3 regions of the Fictibacillus sp. WQ 8-8 genome follow, and region 2 is predicted to be linked to each of the others. Evidence: riboswitches for the same ligand, from Rfam matches in the RefSeq annotation. Region 2 holds a riboswitch; each other region holds the start of a gene.
The links. Region 2 has a riboswitch for lysine ahead of M1K46_RS24055 (amino acid permease). Riboswitches for the same ligand answer to the same signal wherever they lie in the genome.
Positions count from the first base shown of each region.

Region 1: it holds a riboswitch for lysine, as region 2 does, so the genes downstream of both, M1K46_RS12680 (aspartate kinase) here and M1K46_RS24055 (amino acid permease) in region 2, are expected to answer to the same signal.
Region 3: it holds a riboswitch for lysine, as region 2 does, so the genes downstream of both, lysA (diaminopimelate decarboxylase) here and M1K46_RS24055 (amino acid permease) in region 2, are expected to answer to the same signal.

Region 1 covers NZ_JAMXKG010000005.1:149,331-153,824, reverse strand. The annotation lists gene M1K46_RS12695 (histidine phosphatase family protein) at 16-639, shown strand; gene trxA (thioredoxin) at 759-1,070, shown strand; gene uvrC (excinuclease ABC subunit UvrC) at 1,293-3,071, shown strand; lysine riboswitch at 3,145-3,333, shown strand; gene M1K46_RS12680 (aspartate kinase) at 3,528-4,494, shown strand, end outside.
Region 2 covers NZ_JAMXKG010000023.1:8,856-13,349, reverse strand. The annotation lists gene M1K46_RS24065 (DEAD/DEAH box helicase) at 85-1,530, opposite strand; gene M1K46_RS24060 (STAS domain-containing protein) at 1,724-2,575, shown strand; lysine riboswitch at 2,680-2,870, shown strand; gene M1K46_RS24055 (amino acid permease) at 2,964-4,427, shown strand.
Region 3 covers NZ_JAMXKG010000004.1:199,913-204,406, reverse strand. The annotation lists gene M1K46_RS10525 (stage V sporulation protein AE) at 1-449, shown strand, start outside; gene M1K46_RS10520 (spore germination protein) at 409-1,890, shown strand; lysine riboswitch at 1,960-2,136, shown strand; gene lysA (diaminopimelate decarboxylase) at 2,242-3,567, shown strand; gene M1K46_RS10510 (peptidylprolyl isomerase) at 3,650-4,084, shown strand; gene M1K46_RS10505 (DUF309 domain-containing protein) at 4,167-4,494, opposite strand, start outside.

The sequences.
Region 1 (4,494 bases), on a different contig from region 2:
TACAATGAGTCCATCATGAATGATGAAAAATACGAAAGAAATGAGTGGACGCTGGTGACAACAATTGCTTTTGTAAGGCATGGCGTAACCGATTGGAACGCTGAGAGAAGAATTCAGGGCATCATGGATATTCCATTAAATGTAGAAGGGCGTGCACAGGCTGCGGCATTAGCCAAAAGGTTCGGGAAAGAACATTGGGATATGGTCTTTACTAGCCAGCTGGCACGTGCCCGTGAAACAGGCTCAATCATCGGAGAGGTACTCGGGTTTCCGATTCATACCGACAAGCGAATCCAGGAGGTTAACTTTGGCAGGCTGGAAGGTACGGATGAGCAGGCCCGTATAAAACGGTGGGGAGCTGACTGGAGTACCCTGGAACATGGAAAAGAGAAAAAAGAACAGGTATTAAAAAGAGGAAACGAATTTCTTGAAGAGCTGACACAGCATCAACAGGGCAAAAAAATCATCGTGGTCAGCCACGGCGCTTTCATCGGCACCATGCTAAAAGGCCTGCTGGCAAGCGATGAGTATGATGTTTCACTCGTTAATACGTCAGTGAGTATATTACATCATGTGGAGCGGCAGTGGGCATGTTCCCTCTTTAATTGTGATGTGCATTTGAAGCAGCCACACGGTTAATTATTTGGTTTGATTAAAGTGCAAGTTGGGAACGATAAATCTTGAGCAAACAAATAGATGTAAATTAGGTTTGATGATATACTCTTTTTACACGATGAAACTAAGGAGGCAATTTTAATATGGCAATCGTAAATGCAACTGATCAAACGTTCAGTCAAGAAACTAGTGAAGGTCTAGTACTTGCTGATTTTTGGGCACCTTGGTGCGGACCTTGTAAAATGATCGCGCCGGTTCTAGAAGAACTAGCAAGCGAAAATGAAGACTTAAAAGTAGTTAAACTTGACGTAGATGAAAACCAAGAAGTAGCCGGAAAATACGGAGTAATGAGCATCCCTACATTGATCGTTTTCAAAGACGGCGAAGTTGTTGACCAAGTCGTAGGTTTTCAGCCGAAAGAAGCGCTTGGCGAGCTTTTAAACAAACACAAATAATAACGAACATAATTAAGGCTGGCCTCTAATGGCTGGCCTTTTTTTGTATTAAAGTTTGGTACTGGATTTTCGTATACAAGGTTCCGCCACACAGCGTGTTGCTTGGTAAGGGTTTCTGCGCTTGCCGGGAATAAAACTACCGTTTCAGATTTTGTATTTTAACTGCCAAAAATAAGGATATCATGCTATGATGTTACATAGAAAAAGGAGGGGAGAGACAACGTGGACACCATTAGAGAGAAGCTGGCTGTACTTCCGGATCAGCCCGGATGTTACTTAATGAAAGACCAATTCGGAAAAGTCATCTATGTGGGGAAAGCAAAAGTATTAAAAAACCGTGTAAGATCTTATTTTACCGGTTCACACGACGGGAAAACACAGCGTTTAGTCGCAAATATTTCCGATTTTGAATACATCATCACCTCCTCAGAGCTAGAAGCTCTCCTTCTTGAAATGAATCTGATCAAAAAACATGACCCTAAATTTAATGTCATGCTGAAAGATGATAAAACGTATCCGTATTTAAAGATTACTGCTGAACAGCAGCCCCGGCTCTTGTACACCAGAAAGATTAGAAAAGACAAGGGCAAATACTTTGGTCCGTTCGTTAATGCCTTTGCCGCACAAGAAACGAAAAAACTGCTGGACCGGCTGTATCCGTTGCGCAAATGTGATCATATGCCTAACAAAGTTTGCCTATATTACCATATCGGCCAATGCCTCGGCCCATGTGTTTATGATATTACCGAAGAACAGAACAAGAAGATGGTCGATGAAATCGTTAAGTTTCTGAACGGAGGCTTTCCTGAAGTGAAGGAGGAATTGACCGAGAAAATGCTGGCCGCTTCGGAAGACCTTAATTTTGAACGGGCGAAAGAACTGAGGGATCAGATCCAGCATATTGATGCGGTCATGCAGAAACAGAAAATGATGACCGCTGACATGGTGGATAAGGACGTTTTTGGTTTTCATTACGATAAAGGCTGGATGTGCGTCCAAGTCTTCTTTATCCGCCAAGGAAAGCTTATTGAACGTGATGTTTCCCTCTTTCCTTTCTATGGAGATGCCATCGAAGACTTTTTATCGTTTATTGGACAATTTTATCTTCAAAAAAATCATATTCTCCCGCGGGAACTTTTGCTGCCTCCTGAGGCGGACGGCGAATTGGTCAAGGATCTTCTCGGCGTGAAAGTGATACAGCCGAAACGCGGGCAAAAGAAAGAGTTTGTTGAACTTGCAACGAAGAATGCACAGCTCGCTCTGCACGAAAAATTTGCACTGATCGAGCGTGATGAGGAACGCACGGTAAAAGCGGTTGAAAATCTGGGGCTGCAATTAAACATTCCAGCTCCATACCGGATTGAAGCATTTGATAATTCCAACATTCATGGGACAAATCCAGTATCTGCGATGATTGTATTTGAAGACGGTAAACCGAACAAAAAAGAATACCGGAAATATAAAATTAAAACGGTGACAGGCCCTGATGACTACGCCTCCATGAAAGAAGTAGTCCGCAGGCGTTACTCCCGCATCTTAAAAGAGAATGGGCAGCTGCCGGATTTGATTATTATTGATGGAGGGAAAGGACAGATCGCTGCTGCGCAGGATGTTCTTGAAAACGAGCTGAACCTTGATATCCCGGTCGGAGGACTTGCTAAGGATGATAAGCACCGTACATCCCAGCTCTTGATGGGAAATCCACCTGAAATTATACCGCTGCTCAGAAACAGCCAGGAATTTTATCTGCTGCAGCGTATACAGGATGAAGTCCACAGGTTTGCTATCTCATTTCATCGTCAAGTGCGTGCGAAAGGCATGTTTCAATCAAGTCTCGATAACATTCCTGGAGTCGGTGAAAAAAGGAAAAAACTTTTGCTGAAAAAATTCGGTTCCATCAAGAAAATGAGAGAAGCCACTCTTGAGGATTTTCATGCGGCAGGCATTCCATTAAGTGTTGCAGAAGAAATTATTCAGGCTCTTCAAAATGAACCTTTATAAAGGTATTGATTTTTCAGAAGTCCTTTGCTAAACTTAAAACAAATTTTAATAGAGCGCCATACTTCAGTTTTGAAGTGATGGTAGAGGAGCAAAAACCAATAGTAAGCTATCTGAAGAGAAGGAGCTCTTATGATGGTAGCTGAAAGGGGATTTTTGCCGAAGCTTTAAGAAACTCCTGTTTCTTACGGCTGGACCTGCATTGAATAAATGCAGAGCTGTCACACATTCTTGCCCGGAGGGTGTGTGGAGGACTATCTCACAAGAGGGGAAAACAAGCTGGCTTACTGTTGCATATACCAAGCAGCAATAAGGTCTTTTCCTTATTGCTGCTTTTTTGTATTTATTTTTGCATTTCAGTTTGTTGCGTAGTGGAAGCCGAGACAGGCTGGCCATATCTGGGTGCCTTTTGCAGGAAGGCAATAAATTCGATTTCATTGATGAGAAAGGATGGACATTGTGGCTTTAATCATTCAAAAATTCGGAGGTACAAGTGTCGGCACACCGGATAAAATCAGAAACGCGGCAAGTCGGATCATTCAAGCGGCAAACGAGGGGAATCAAGTAGTAGCGGTTGTCTCAGCAATGGGAAAAACAACGGATGATCTTGTGAGGCTGGCAGGTGAAATAACAGCAAGGCCTTCCAAACGTGAAATGGATATGCTTTTGACGACAGGAGAACAGATCACGATTTCACTGCTTGCGATGGCCCTTCAGGATGCCGGGTACGAAGCCGAGTCTCTGACTGGCTGGCAGGCTGGAGTTGAAACAGAAGATGTTCACGGCAACGCGCGCATCTTAAATATCGATACAAAAAGAATCCAGCAAATGCTTGCAGACGGGAAGATTGCAGTAGTTGCCGGTTTTCAAGGATTAACCTCTTCGGATAATATTGCAACACTGGGACGGGGAGGATCAGATACGACGGCCGTTGCTCTGGCAGCTGCTCTTCGTGCCGATAAATGCGAAATCTACACAGACGTTACTGGTGTATTTACAACAGACCCGCGGGTGGTGAAACATGCCAGAAAGCTGCCTTCCATCTCCTATGATGAAATGCTTGAAATGGCGAATCTCGGAGCGGGTGTGCTGCATCCGAGAGCTGTAGAATTCGCAAAGAATTTCGGAGTAAGACTTGAAGTTCGTTCGAGCACAGAGAAAGAAAACGGAACACTAGTGGAGGAGGAAGCAACAATGGAGAATAATTTAGTAGTGAGAGGATTGGCTTTTGAAGGAAACGTAACAAAAATTACGATTGAAGACCTGCCGAATGGCTTAAACACACTGTCTTCTGTTTTTTCCTTGTTGGCAGAGAATGGTGTTAATGTAGATATTATTATTCAGAGTGTAAACAAGCAGGAAAGAACAAACATATCGTTCTCCATTGAAACAGCGATCTTAGATGAAACAATTGAGCTTCTAGAAA
Region 2 (4,494 bases):
CTTCATATAATCTGGATCGATAGAAAAAAAGAGCACTGGCTGAGAAAAATGCAGCCGTGCTCTTTTGCTTATCAGAAGGATTATTTACTTTTTCGCTTTGCTGACTTTCAGTTTCTTGCCTTTAACTGTGGTATTTTCCATGGCTTGCAGGACAAGTGAGCCTTTTCCGTTAAGAATATCAACATAGGACCAATTCTCCTGGATGGTGATAATGCCGATATCATCTGCTGAGACTCCAGGGATTTTTGCGATGGTTCCAACGAAATCGACCGCTCGGATCTTCTTGTTTTTTCCGCCGCTGAAGTGGAGTTTCGTAATATCCTGGTTGATTCGGGCCGTTTTATTATTTCTCACGACTCGGCGCCCGCTGAGCTTTTCTTCAAAAGCTCGCTGCATTTTAGCCACTTCTTGTTTTGTCGGTGCTTCCGCTTCATCGATCTCAAAGCCAATGTATCTTTCGATGGCTCTAAGATATTTTCCTTCATAAGGCAATGCAAACGTAATGGCTCTTCCTTTTTTGCCGGCCCGGCCAGTTCTTCCTGTACGGTGGACATAGCTCTCTTTTTCCATAGGAACGTCATAGTTGATAACGAGGGTTACATTATCAATATCAATTCCTCTCGCAGCCACATCCGTGGCGACAAGATAACGGAAATTCCCGATCTTGAACCCGTCCATCACTGCGAATCGATCTTCTTGTTCCAATCCTCCATGAAGCTTTTCAACAGAATACTGAGAGGCTTCGAGCTCTGCAAACACGGTATCGACGTGCTCTTTCGTATTGCAGAAAATGATGCAGCTGTCCGGGTTTTCAACGACCGTCACGTCTTTCAGAAGAGCAAGCTTCACCTCTTCCTGAACGTTGATTAAAGAATGCTTGATCGTATCTGTCGTCATCCCGGCAGAAGCTATTTCGATTTTTGCTGGATCTTTCATATATTGATGGCAGAGATTTTCAATATCTTTTGGCAATGTTGCAGAAAAGACCATGGTTACTCTGTTTGAAGGAAGTTGTTTAATAATCTTTTTCACTTCATCAATAAAGCCCATGTTCAGCATTTCATCTGCTTCATCAATGATCAGGTACTTGATTTGGTCTAAGACGAGGGTTTCACGCTCGATATGGTCCATGACGCGTCCCGGTGTACCGACGACAACATGCGTTTTTTGTTTCAATTCTTCTTTTTGTTTCGCAAAAGGCTCTTTACCATATACAGCAACAGCTTTAATCCGCTTGAACCTTCCAATGTTGGTAAGGTCTTCACGAACTTGAACAGCGAGCTCGCGCGTGGGAGTAAGGATCAATGCTTGTGGCCGTTTTTCTTCCCATTCCAGCATTTCGCATACCGGAATACCAAAGGCTGCTGTTTTTCCGCTGCCTGTTTGGGATTTTACGACGAGATCTTGCTTTTCCAGAGCTAATGGTATGACTTCAGTCTGAACCTCAGTCGGAGTTTCATATTTCAACACTGTAAGTGCTCGTTTTATTTCATCGCTTATACGATAATCGTTAAAACTTCTATTATTCATGTAGGAACCTCGATTTTTTATATTATCCAGATTCAGCATAACCTGAATAGTGTTCATTATACTTGAAATGATGGACAATCGGGTTTAATTTTAAACGATTGTTTAAAGGAACCCTTCCGTATGATCGTAGGTGATAGGTAAACAATGATATAATGAGGGTAAGGTCAATCTGTTTTGAGGTGATGTAGTGGAAATGAACAGTAAGAAAACCATCCCCGTTTTTTATTCATTGAGGTCTCTTTCCTCAAAATTGTTTGCATTAATTAGTGACCAGCTAAATGTGAACACAGCGTATGTTACCAGAAGAGGGGAAACAGCGATGCATGTTCTCAGTTCTTTTAACAAAGAAGAAGAGATTATACCAGAAGGATACAGTGTGGAATATGGAGGCACATACTGCCGTTTAATCATCATGAACGAAGGCGATGTGATGCATACTTCCAACTTGATGACTCAAGCCGTAACAAAAGAGTTAGAAGTAACCGGCCAATTAAATGTTAAAGGATTTCTTGGGGTAACATTAAAAGATTTGAAAGGGAATGTCTTTGGAACGTTATGTGTGATGGATAGAGAGGAAAGGAAGTTTTCAGAAGCGGATGTTGCCTATTTAAGGTCCATGGCCGACATTTTGTCTTATGTGATCGAGCTCGATGAGACAAAGTATAATATGAGCTTTTTGAGCGTACCGATTATTCCCATCAAGAACGGTATATCGATCCTTTCTTTACAAGGGATTGTAGATGATGACCGGTCCCATCAAATTCTAAGCGATGTGCTCCATGATGCAGCGGACAATGACATCGATTACTTTATTATTGATCTATCTAAGCTTCTCGTTCATGATGATACTTTTTCAGATTTCTTCTATCAAATGATCAATGCTCTTAACCTGATGGGGGTTGAAACCATTATTACAGGTGTGACGCCTGTGTTTGCCAGAGAGCAAGTAGACAAGATGGATTTACAAGTCTTGAATACCAGGATCGTAAAAGACATTCAGTCTGCGCTGGATTATATCGGTTATACATTAATTCAAAAGAGGTAATTTTGCGTAAAATGCTGGAAAGAAAAAACAGTTGAAGGAACGACAGCGCTGTTTTATAATAACTTTTAGCGTTAACTAACTTGATATTAAAATCCTCATCAATCCGATGAGGTAGAGGTCGCGGCTTTTATAAGTAGGACGTACGAGATGCAGAGGACATCATAGACTCCGTGTGAAAGGAAAAGCTGCCGAAATTTGTGCTTAACTCTGGAAGTATGAATTGGGGCTGTATTCGAACAGGAACAGCACTGTCACACCCACGAATAACCGGTGGGTGGGATGCGCTATCTTACGGAAGGCATGATGCGGATTAATAATAATCGTCGCCCAATGCTTGGCGGCTTTTTTTATTTCCCACTCCTTCCTAAAACGAAAAGGAGTTTTTTTTATGCGAAACACAGCACAGAATCCATCACAACCGCAGTCGCCAAACGCGGACAATGAATTAAAGCGGGGACTGAAATCCCGCCATTTAACGATGATCTCTCTTGGGGGAACGATCGGAACAGGATTATTTTTAGCAAGCGGAGGATCCATTCATACTGCAGGGCCAGGCGGCGTTCTGTTTTCATATGTAGCGATTGGAATCATGGTGTTCTTCTTAATGACAAGCCTCGCAGAAATGGCGTCTTACATGCCGGTTGCGGGTTCATTCAGCACGTATGCTTCAAAATTTGTGGATCCATCACTAGGATTCGCGCTCGGCTGGAACTATTGGTACAACTGGGCAATCACCATTGCAGCTGAACTTGCTGCCGTAACATTAATCATGAAATTTTGGTTTCCAGATACCCCTTCATTTATCTGGAGTGCACTGTTCCTAGGCATTATGTTCTTATTAAATTATTTATCGGTAAAAGGGTTTGGTGAAGCAGAATATTGGTTCTCGCTGATCAAAGTCATTACGGTCATCATCTTCTTGATCTTAGGAACACTTATGATCTTCGGCATTTTAGGCGGAGATCCGATCGGATTTAAGAACTTTACGATCGCTGACGCACCGTTCCACGGCGGATTCTTTACGACGCTTGGCGTATTTATGGCTGCAGGTTTCTCCTTCCAGGGAACAGAACTGTTAGGGGTTGCGGCTGGAGAAACAGAAGATCCGAAAAAGAACATCCCGAAAGCGATCAAAAGTGTGTTCTGGCGTATCCTTTTGTTCTATGTTCTGGCAATCTTGGTCATTTCTTTAATCATTCCTTACACAGACAGCCGATTGGCAAGCAGCGATATTACTGTAAGTCCATTCACACTTGTCTTTGATAAAGCAGGAATTGCGTTTGCGGCTTCCGTTATGAACGCGATCATCTTAACAGCAGTATTATCTGCCGGTAACTCCGGTATGTATGCATCGACCCGTATGCTTTGGGATATGGCACGAGACGGAAAGGCACCTAAGTTTCTGGCGAAGCTGGATTCCCGCGGTGTACCGGTTCCAGCCCTAATTGTAACAGCCGCTGTAGGAGCTGTAGCTTTCTTTGCTTCACTGTTCGGTGACGGCGTCATCTACACATGGTTGCTGAATGCCTCCGGGATGTCCGGTTTTATCGCCTGGCTCGGAATTGCGATCAGCCATTACCGATTCAGAAGAGCGTATGTGGCACAGGGGCGGAATTTAAAAGAACTGCCTTACTTGGCAAAATGGTTCCCAATCGGTCCGATCTTTGCTTTCGCTCTCTGTTTTGTCGTTATCCTCGGTCAAAACTATTCTGCCTTTACAGGCGGAAGCATCGATTGGAAAGGAGCCCTTGTTTCTTACATTGGGATTCCGATCTTCCTGGCTGTTTGGTTAGGCTATAAATTCAAACACAAAACAAAAGTCGTACCGCTTAAAGAGTGTGATTTTGAATAAGAAATAAGAGAAGCAGGAGCCTTTCGGGGTTCCTGCTTTTTTAGTGAAAAAGGTATCGTCTTCTAAA
Region 3 (4,494 bases), on a different contig from region 2:
TCATGCAGACGCCCCACGATCCCGTCCTCGTCATGTTCGATGATTGCGGATTCCGCGGCGAAGGCCCGGGAGAACTCGCAATGAGAATTGTGTGCAGCCAACCGGACATCGAGGTGCTCGGCGCAATAGCCGTCGCATCCAAAACCCATCATTCGGAATGGACTAAAGTTCATTTTTCCATCGACCGGTATGGGAGCTTTACAGAATACGGGATTGACAAGAGCGGTGTTCCCGATTTTGAGACAGGCAGGATCAACGGAGATACCGTCTATATACTTGATGAATTGAACCTCCCGATCGTCATCGGTATCGGTGATATCGGAAAGATGGCCGGCCATGACGCAGTGGAAAAAGGAGCCCCGATTACAAGTATGGCGGTTGAAACCATTTTAGAAAGGAGCGGTTATAATGCAGGGATCGAAAGAAAGGAAAAAGACACTAATCAGTAAAAAAATCCAAGAGAACGAACAGCAGCTGAAATCACGGCTGGGCATCGGAATCAGCTTTGATGTGGGTGTCAGGAAACTGCATCTATTAAAAAAAGAAGTCCAGATCTATTATTGCACTGGACTATGTGACAGCCTTTTTATCATTGAGATCATGAGAGAGCTCATGGACATGGACCATGGGCATCGGGCTCCCTCCAATGTAAAAGAAATTCTTCATGAACATCTGTCTCACCAGCAGGTGGAACTGACCGACAATTTGGAGATTGCTATTGACCGCATGCTCTCTGGATTGATTGCCGTCTTTCTTGAAGGGGAAGACCAAGCTTTCATCGTGGATGTCCGTAGCTATCCGGGCAGGCAGCCGGAAGAACCGGACACTGAAAAGGTAGTCCGCGGCTCCCGTGATGGATATACGGAAAATATAATTGTCAATACTGCTCTTACCCGCAGGCGGATCAGGGATGAACGGCTCCGCCACGAAATAATGCAGGTCGGTAAACGATCCAAAACAGACATCTGTATCTGCTATATCGATGACATTGCCGATCCCGGGCTCGTCAAGCTTGTCAAACAAGAATTGCAGAGCATTGACATCGACGGTATTCCAATGGCGGATAAAACTATCGAAGAATTTCTCGTAAAGCAAGGCTGGGATCCTTTTCCGCTCGTCCGTTATACCGAGCGGCCGGATGTCGCCGCACAGCATCTCATGGAGGGGCATGTTCTGATTATTACGGATACAAGCCCATCGGTCATCATTACCCCGACTACTTATTTCCACCATATTCAGCATGCTGAAGAGTTCAGGCAGACCCCGATGGTAGGAGCTTTTATCAGATGGGTCCGTTTCGCAGGGATTATCGCTTCACTTTTACTTGTGCCTCTCTGGTACCTCTATGCCACTCAGGAAAACCTGCTTCCTCCTAATATTGATTTTATCGGTCCGAACAAGACGACGCATATTCCTTTATTTCTGCAGATCCTCTTTGCTGAGATCGGGATAGAAATATTGAGGGTAGCGGCCATCCATACCCCCAGTCCGCTGTCGACGGCGATGGGTTTGATCGCTGCCGTATTGATCGGACAGATCGCGATCGATGTCGGACTGTTTGTTCCTGAAGTTATTCTCTATGTTTCTATAGCGGCGATCGGCGGTTTCTCGACCCCAAGCTATGAGCTGAGTGTAGCCAATAAGATGCTCCGGCTCCTGCTGCTATTCTTAACTGCCATTTTCCATGTGCCGGGATTTGTAGGTGGGGCCACCTTAATAATACTTTATCTGTGCTCGATGAAGAACTTGAATACCCCTTACTTATGGCCATTCATACCGTTTAACGCAAAAGCCTTCCTGCAGATTGTCATCCGGCTCGCTGTGCCGCTCTCAAAGATCAGGCCAAGCATCGTCCATCCGCAGAACAGAAAAAAACAGCCGACTTCCTAAGAAGTATTGCCGAAAGAATAAATTTGTGATAAATTTGTTCATAACAATTGGATATGCCTCATTTATTGATAATGGGGTAGAGGCGCAAAGCGGATCAGTAGGATGATGGAGTGAATGGACATGAAGAAATCATTTTAAAGGCCAATTTGCCGAAGTGTGAAGATGGTCCATACATCCTCATGCTGGGTCGCTGCCGAACAGACAGCGGACTGTCACTGCATCATGCAGTGGAGAACTATTCCGGCAAATGGGGGTACGGTGTAAGACAGCTAATGTACCTTAATACATTAGCTGTCTTTGTTTTTCGTCGGAACAGAATCTCTAATGGAAAAGCAGAGGGGAGATTTTTTCATGTATTTACATGGTACTAGTTCAATCAATGATGACAATCACTTAACAATCGGCGGGGTTGACACCGTTCAGCTGGCGAGTGAATATGGTACACCGCTTTATATTTATGATGTAGAGCTGATCCGCAAGCGTGCGAGGTCGTTCAAGAAAGCGTTTGAGGAACAAGGGATCAAAGCACAAGTGGCTTATGCAAGCAAAGCGTTTTCATGTTTGGCGCAAGTGCAGCTGATGGACGAGGAGGGAATGAGCCTGGATGTCGTATCTGGCGGGGAGCTGTATACCGCTCTTTCAGCTGGTTTTCCGGCGGATCGTATTCATTTTCATGGAAACAACAAAAGTTACGAGGAACTTCAATATGCTCTTCAATCGGAGATCGGATGTTTTGTTGTCGATAACTTTCATGAACTCCGCATGCTCGAAAGCCTTTGCAATCAGCTGAACAAGAACACATCCATCTTGCTGAGGGTTACTCCGGGTATTGAAGCTCATACACACGAGTACATCCTGACTGGGCAGGAGGATTCCAAGTTCGGTTTTGACCTTCAGAACGGCCAGGCAGAACAGGCGGTTCTAGAGTCGCTTGAATCACACCGTCTGAACCTCTTGGGCGTTCATTTCCATATCGGTTCACAAATCTTTGAGACCACGGGATTTGTTCTGGCGATTCAAAAGCTTTACGAATATCTCGGTAGATGGGACAAAGAATTTTCTTTCTTTCCTGAAGTCCTGAACCTCGGAGGCGGATTCGGCATCCGCTATACAGAAGAAGATGAACCGCTCGAACCGAAAGAATACATTGACGCGATGATTCAGGAGATCACCAGGTTATCTACTAGCGCCTCTGTTGCTGTTCCGGAAATTTGGATTGAACCCGGGCGTTCACTGGTAGGAGATGCAGGAACGACCATCTACTCGATCGGCTCTCAAAAAGATATACCTTCTGTCCGTCACTATGTGGCTGTCGACGGGGGCATGAGCGATAACATTCGTCCTGCTCTATATCAAGCCCAGTATGAGGCCGCGCTTGCAAACCGTGCTGGTGAAAAAGGAACGAAAAAAGTTTCAATCGCCGGGAAATGCTGTGAATCAGGGGATATGCTGATCTGGGACATCATGCTCCCGGAGACGAAGAGCGGAGACTTGCTCGCTGTCTTCTGCACGGGTGCTTATGGCTATTCCATGTCCAACAACTATAACCGCATACCCCGGCCGGCGGTCGTTTTTGCTGAAAAAGGGAAAGCTCGCCTCGTTGTGAAAAGAGAGTCTTACGAAGATCTTTTACGCCTGGATCTTCCTTTAAAGAACGGCGTGTTTGCCGGCAATTAAGATGAGCTTGCTGACCTCGCTGGACTCTGGGCTAAAAAAAGCATAAAATAATGAAGTATGTTGAATTCAGGAGGTTATATCTATGAAAAAAGGTTCTATCGAATTTGAAAACGGTGAAAAAATTTCCATCGAGCTTTTTCCGGAAGAAGCACCGGGAACAGTAGCCAACTTTGAAAAATTAGCGAACGAAGGTTTCTACAATGGGGTAACATTCCATCGTGTAATTCCTGGTTTCGTAGCACAAGGCGGAGACCCGACAGGAACAGGTGCAGGCGGCCCTGGCTATACGATCAAATGCGAAACAGCCGGAAACCCTCACAAACACGTGGCTGGTTCTCTTTCAATGGCACATGCCGGCAAAGACACAGGCGGAAGCCAGTTCTTTATCGTTCATGAGCCGCAGCCGCATTTAAACGGCGTTCATACTGTTTTCGGACAAGTTACCGAAGGGATGGACACGGTTCTAAGAATCAAACAAGGCGATGTAATGAAAGAAGTTAAAGTTTGGGAAGAATAAGAATAGTGAAAACCCCCGGTTTCCCGGGGGTTTTTTTGTGGGATTTTCTTGTTGGAAAAGGTTTTAAGTGCGCCGCTCGGCTTCAGCTCTTCTTTTTCATCCGCAGCTGCTTTTGCGCTTCACGTTCTAAAATAACATCACTCCGGTCACGCAGTTTATGCTTGTGCATGATCGTTTCATCCGCCATATTGCTTTCATTGCCCCAAACCGAGCCTTGTTTTTCGATACAGCGGCAGCACTGGTCCATAAGTGCTTCATCTGCAACAGGAAGATTCAGGTCTGTAAATGGCTTTCGGCATTCGATCTCATCCAATCTTATAATGAGCCTTTCCAGCAGCGCTGTGCAATCAAGTCCGAGCCTCGTGAGATCCTCTTTATGTGCGGACAGTTTACCGATTGCGCTCTTCATC